2 regions of the Sphaerimonospora mesophila genome follow, and region 1 is predicted to be linked to the other one. Evidence: riboswitches for the same ligand, from Rfam matches in the RefSeq annotation. Region 1 holds a riboswitch; the other holds the start of a gene.

The links. A riboswitch is a leader RNA that binds a small molecule or an ion and turns the genes downstream of it on or off. The one in region 1 is predicted to bind cobalamin.
Region 2: it holds a riboswitch for cobalamin, as region 1 does, so the genes downstream of both, AP234_RS39650 ((2Fe-2S)-binding protein) here and AP234_RS14665 (ribonucleoside-diphosphate reductase subunit alpha) in region 1, are expected to answer to the same signal.

What each region holds. Positions count from the first base shown of each region.
Region 1 is NZ_BCBX01000035.1:132,640-135,795, reverse strand. It holds gene AP234_RS14665 (ribonucleoside-diphosphate reductase subunit alpha) at 1-1,284, opposite strand, end outside; cobalamin riboswitch at 1,414-1,620, opposite strand; cobalamin riboswitch at 1,821-2,073, shown strand; gene metE (5-methyltetrahydropteroyltriglutamate--homocysteine S-methyltransferase) at 2,207-3,156, shown strand, end outside.
Region 2 is NZ_BCBX01000042.1:150,461-153,616, reverse strand. It holds gene AP234_RS24270 (histidine phosphatase family protein) at 1-47, opposite strand, end outside; gene AP234_RS24265 (CbtA family protein) at 28-789, opposite strand; gene AP234_RS24260 (CbtB domain-containing protein) at 798-986, opposite strand; cobalamin riboswitch at 1,194-1,368, shown strand; partial or broken gene AP234_RS39650 ((2Fe-2S)-binding protein) at 1,342-1,467, shown strand; gene AP234_RS39645 (DUF7676 family protein) at 1,464-1,862, shown strand; gene AP234_RS37380 (cellulase family glycosylhydrolase) at 2,011-3,156, shown strand, end outside.

The DNA.
Region 1 (3,156 bases):
GTTCGAGGTGTCCTTGAAGGTCATCCAGCCGTTTCCGGTCTGCGCGAGCGTACGCATCATCTTGGCGTACAGGTCGCGGGCCCTGACCTGGCGGACGTGGCGGCCGGCTGCCTCGGCCGCGCGGTAGGCGGTCTCGAACGCCTCACCCCACAGGTCGGGCAGCTCTGGGACCTCGTCGGGGTCGAACAGCGACCACAGGTCGTCGCTTTCGACCCGGCGCATGAACTCGTCGGGGATCCAGTTGGCCAGGTTGAGGTTGTGCGTGCGCCGGGCGTCCTCGCCGGTGTTGTCGCGCAGTTCGAGGAACTCCTCGACGTCGGGGTGCCACGGCTCCAGGTAGACGCAGGCCGCACCCTTGCGCCGTCCGCCCTGGTTGACGGCGGCCACCGAAGCGTCGAGCGTGCGCAGCCACGGCACGATGCCGTTGGAGTGGCCGTTGGTGCCGCGGATCAGCGCGCCGCGCGACCGAACGCGTGACCAGGAGATGCCGATGCCGCCCGCGAACTTCGACAGGTGCGCCACCTGGGCGTAGCGCTCGTAGATGGAGCCCAGCTCGTCGCGCGGGGAGTCGACCAGATAGCACGACGACATCTGGGTGTGCCGGGTGCCGGAGTTGAACAGGGTCGGCGAGCTGGGCAGATAGGCCAGCGACGACATCAGGCGGTAGAGGTCGATCGCCTCGCCGGGCGTCCGCGCCAGGCCGCACGCCACCCGCAGCAGCCAATATTGCGGGGTCTCCACCGCCAGCCGGGTGAACGGGTGCCGCAGCAGGTAGCGGTCGTAAACGGTGCGCAGCCCGAAATACTCGAACCGCAGGTCGCCGCGTGGATCGACCGCGTCATCCAGCTCGCGGGCGTGTGCGGCCACGAACTCGGCGGTCGCGTCGCCGATCAGCCCCTCGGCGTGGCCGAGACGGACGGCCTGGCTGAATGACGCGATGCCCTGACCACCCACCTCCTCGCCGATGTAGGCGGCCAGCAGCCGCGCGGCCAGCCGCGAATACTGCGGCTCCTCGCCGATCATCTCGGCCGCCGTCTGGATCGACAGCCGGTCGAGTTCCGCGGTGGTCGCCCCGTCGTACAGACCGCTGATGGTCTTGGTCGCCACGCGCAGCGGGTCGACGTCGGCGAGATCATCCGCCCAGCGCTCGACCGCACGCACGATCCTGGTCACGTCGACGGGTTCCGACAGGCCGTCGCGCTTGCGTACGCGCATCTGGGTCTGCCGCGGCACGGGCTCGTCCACCGTTGCCGATTGAGTCGGCGGGTCCCCGGTGACCGTCATGGTCCTCTCCTCGCGAACTCGGTCCACATGACCGAGGTGCGCGCAGGAGACGCCCGGCGGAGACGCACAGCGGTCGCCGCCGGAGCCGTCGGTCGTCCCGCGCGACCTCGGAGCAGCCGCGCACGCATGGTCGTACGCGGCGCGCCGGCAGGTCTTCGGACTCGTGGGCGCGCTCGTAGCTCCTACTGACCGTCGCTTCCCAGACCGTGATGGCTCAGTGCGTATGACGGCGGTCGTTCCCACTCACCGCTGCGGGGCAGTCCCGGACTTCCACCGGGTTCCCTCTTGCCCCGGCCACTCTGGCTGAGCGGCCGGACCAGCGCAGGGACACCATATATGGGGTGGCGGCTCGATGTCACACCCAACATGTTGCGTCCTAATGAAACGGTGTCGATCCCGAACGCACCACGGCGCTCCCCCGGGCGTGCCACGGTGATCTGTCGCGGCGAGCGGACCGCCGGTACGGACCATCCGGCCACGGGGCTCATGCCCGCCCCTACCGGACGGGTCCGGGTGAGCGGCGGTGATCCTCGGGTTTACTCTGGTGGCGCAGTCGGTTCGCCTCCGCCCGCCAGGCGGGAGCGTCGTAAGAGGGAACCCGGTGCGGTCGCGCTCACCTCGGAGTGGGCAGGCCAATTCCGGGACTGCCCCGCAGCGGTGAGTGGGAACGACCGCCGTCAACGCACTGGGCCAGCACGGTCAGGGAAGCGACGGCCAGTAGATGTCCGGGCTCGGTGAGCCCGTGGCGTGCCCGCGAGTCCGAAGACCTGCCACTGCCCGCGTGCGACCGCGCGCGGTGATGTCGATGGCCTCGTGGGCGGGCCGGCGGCTTCGCGAGCGGTATGCGCGCGTTCGCCGGTGGGCGTTCCTTCACGTCTTCGGGGCCGGTCGGCGTCGTCCGTGACTCGCGAAGGAGAGTTTCATGGCTCACAGTTCCGCCGCCCCCACTCCGCTGGCGACCGTGTACGGCTACCCGCGCCAGGGGCGGGACCGCGAACTCAAGAAGGCGATCGAGGGCTACTGGGCGGGGCGTGTCGGCGCCGACGAGCTGCGCGCGACCGCCGCCGACCTGCGTCGTACGGCCTGGCGCGATCTCGCCGACGCCGGCATCGGCGAGGTGCCCTGCGGTGACTTCTCGCTGTACGACCATGTGCTGGACACCACGGTCATGGTGGGCGCGATTCCCGAACGGCACCGTGCCGCGTTCGAGGCAGACCCGCTCGACGGCTACTTCGCCATGGCCCGCGGCACCGGGGAGGTCACTCCGCTGGAGATGACCAAGTGGTTCGACACCAACTATCACTATCTGGTGCCCGAGCTCGGGCCGGACACCGTCTTCGCCGCCGATCCCGCCAAGCCCGTCGGGGAGTTCCGGGAGGCGCTCACCCTCGGGTACGACGCGCGGCCGGTCCTGGTGGGCCCGGTCACCTACCTCCTGCTCGCCAAGCCGGCCCCCGGCGTCGAGCCGGGCTTCGATCCCGTCACGCTGCTCGACCGGCTGCTGCCGGTCTACGCCGACGTGCTCGCGCGGCTGCGGGCCGCCGGGGCCGAGTGGGTGCAGCTCGACGAGCCCGCCCTGGTCCAGGACCAGCCCCAGGCCGTCCTCGACGCGGTCGCCCGCGCCTACCGGGAGCTCGGCGCGCTGACCCACCGGCCGAAGCTCCTCGTGGCGAGCTACTTCGACCGGCTCGGCGCGGCCCTTCCCGTGCTGGCCGCCGCCCCCGTCGACGGCCTCGCGCTCGACTTCACCGGCCCGGCCGCGGCCAACCTCGACGGGCTGGCGCGGGTCGGCGGTCTGCCCGGCAGACGCCTGGTCGCGGGGGTCGTCGACGGCCGCAACGTCTGGATCAACGACCTGGAAAGGTCGCTGTC
Region 2 (3,156 bases), on a different contig from region 1:
TGCCGGACGAACAGCACCTCACACTGCTCAGCCCGATGCCACGGCACTCGCGGGAGCCGCCGTACGCCGCGCCGCCCGGTCACTGATCCAGCCGAACAGCACGCCGAAGGCCGTCCAGAAGACGAGCTGCGTGCCGAGCGAGGTGAGCCTGAACTCCCACAGCAGCGTGGCGGGGAAGCCGTCGGGCACCTCGCTGACCGTGGGCAGCAGCCACCACGCGGCGACCACCGGGACGAGGAAGGCGGCCGCCGTCGCGATCCAGCGGAGCCACGGATCGGAGAGGACACGGCGGGCCGTCGTCACCGCGGCCGCCGTCGCCGCGAGCCCGATGACGATCATCACCACGTAGAGCAGGGTGCGGCTGTTGATCGTAGCGGGATCGCCCACAGCGGGCGGGTTGGCCGGATATTTCACGAAAGGAACGAGGATCATCGCGGTGAACGCCGTCCCGGCCGCGGCCAGCGCCAGCCGTCCGTCGGACCGTGGCCCGACCCGGCCGCGCAGACCGGCGAAGACGAGCGCGAAGACGCCGCCCACGGCCAGTCCGTAGAGCCCGGTGGCCAGGAAGAGCCCGGCCTTCTGCGCGGGCCTGCTGACCTCGGCCTCCTCGCCGTGGCTGTGCCCGGCCTCGGCGACGGGCTCGGACGCCTCGGCCTGTGCGGCCGCCGCCTCTTCGAGGGCGATCGCCGCGTCCACGCGGGGTTCCCCGAAGGCGAAGGCGAAACCGCCCGCGATCAATCCGGCCAGGAGCCCCAGAAGCAGGCCCCTGACCAGCAGGGTGCGTACCACGCCGTCCCCTAGTGGCACGGCACGCCGAGCAGGTGCCGCCCGTCGTGCATCAGTTCGTGCAGGAAGGCGCCCGTCTGGGAGACCGCGCCGTTGTCCATCAGGACCAGGTAGGCCACGAGCAGCAGCACGGGTACGGCCAGAAGCCAGGGGCGGAGCCGGGGTAGGGGAATGATCGAGGGGGTGGACAGCCCGCTCATCTAAGAGCCTCCTCAGGGTGACGCGTCCCATATCGTGAGGTCACGACCGCCAAGCGACCTGGCTCCCGGGATCTGCGTCCCGGATACAGTGGCGCGTCCGCACCGGCATCTCACCGGATTTCCCTCGGACGATCGTGAAATCCATCGAAACGTATCCCGTCCTCCCGTTCGCGTCAATGAGCCCGGTACCTCCTGGGGAAAGTACGCATACGAGATGATGCGGGACGTAAGCGACAGCGGAACGAGGAAGCCGGTGTGAATCCGGCGCGGTCCCGCCACTGCGATCGGCGAGCGAAGCTCGACGCAGACCACTGCCCGGAAGGGTGGGAAGAGCCGCTCCACTCCGCCTCGACCACGCACCTGCTGCCTGCACTACCGCCTGCCCGGAGCCGGGAAGTGCGGCGACCGCGCCCTGATCACCCCTCAAGCGCGCCACGAGCAGTGGGCGCGTGCCGTACGAGAATCTCAAGGAGCCTCATGAGCCACACCCTCGTCGAGGAACAGGGCACCGGCACCCGGCACGTGTGGGAGCTGCCCACCGACGCGCAGACCCTGCTGTCCCCGGTGAAGGACATCTTCGAGAGGCATTGGGAGCACATCTGGTTCGGTGTGATCATCCATGCTTCTGAGGACCCGGCGATCAGGTCCCTCAGAAGCACTCCGGCCCGCAGCCGGCGGATGGGCCTGCCCTCGGCTGTCGCGTGGCCCGGCCGGTGGACAGGAGGAGTGAAACGTTCACCGCCGTTCTGCCGGCCGGCCTTTCGCCCGCTTTCCGAAGCGCCTGTTCGACGGGGATGCCGCGGCGCGAGGTGCGAACAGCGGAAACCGCACCTCGTTGACTCACCCCTCCCTGCCGGGATTGGCTCGCGGCGGTAGCAGATCACCGTCCGTGGACATCGGCGTCCCCGAATCGTCAGCGTCGACACGCCATGTCGCGCCGACGCCGAGTACTCAACCGGTGGTCCACGAGGGCGTGTTTTCGTCGCCCTCGAGAACGACACTCTCGCAGAATGGGAAAACATCCGTGCGACAAGTCAGCTCTTTCCACCGGCGGTTGAGGCTGTCGGCCGCCGCCCTCGCAGCGGTGTTGACGGCCGGCGTCGGTGTGGCCGGTACGCCCGTCGCGTCGGCGGCCGCGGCCGGATGCCAGGTCGACTACACGGTCACCAACCAGTGGCCAGGCGGCTTCGGCGCGAATGTGATCGTCAAGAACCTCGGCGACCCGATCAGCGGCTGGAAGCTGACCTGGTCGTTCTCCTCGGGACAGACCATCACCCAGCTGTGGAACGGCACCTACACCCAGTCCGGCTCCCAGGTCACGGTGACCGACGCCTCCTACAACGGCGGCATCCCCAGCGGAGGCAGCACGAGCTTCGGGTTCAACGGAAGCTGGAACGGCTCCAACCCGGTGCCGGCGAGCTTCGCCCTGAACGGCGTGACCTGCACCGGCGGCGTCACCTCCCCGAGCCCCACCCCGACGCCCACTCCCACCCCGACCCCCACCCCGACTCCGACGCCCACCCCCACCCCCACGCCCTCGCCTTCGCCGAGCGCGCCGGGCGGCACCCCCGTCGAACGGCACGGCCAACTGCACGTCTGCGGCACCACGATGTGCGACAAGAACAACGCGAGGGTCCAGCTGCGCGGCGTGAGCAGCATGTGGCTCAACTGGGAGACCGCCCCCTACGCCGAGAACCTGTCCGCGCTGAAGTGGATGCGGGACAACTGGAACCTTCAGGTGATCAGGGCCGCGATGGGCGTGGAGCCGGCCGGCGCCTATCTGAGCGACCCGAACAAGGCGCGCGCACAGGTCGAGACGATCATCAACAACGCCGTCGCCGCCGGGGTGTACGTGATCGTGGACTTCCACGCGCATGAGGCCCACAAGGAGCAGGCGCAGGCCGTGGCGTTCTTCGCCGACCTGGCCAGGCGCTACGGTCACCTGCCCAACGTCATCTGGGAGGACTGGAACGAGCCGCTGCAGCTCAGCTGGACCGGCGTGCTGAAGCCGTACCACGAGGCGGTCGTGTCCGCGATCCGCGCGGTCGATCCGGACAACATCATCGTGCTGGGCACCCCGACCTGGTCGCAGGACGTCGACACCGCGGCGACCAGTCCCGTCTCCGGCACCAACCTGATGTACACGCTGCACTTCTACTCGTGCACGCAC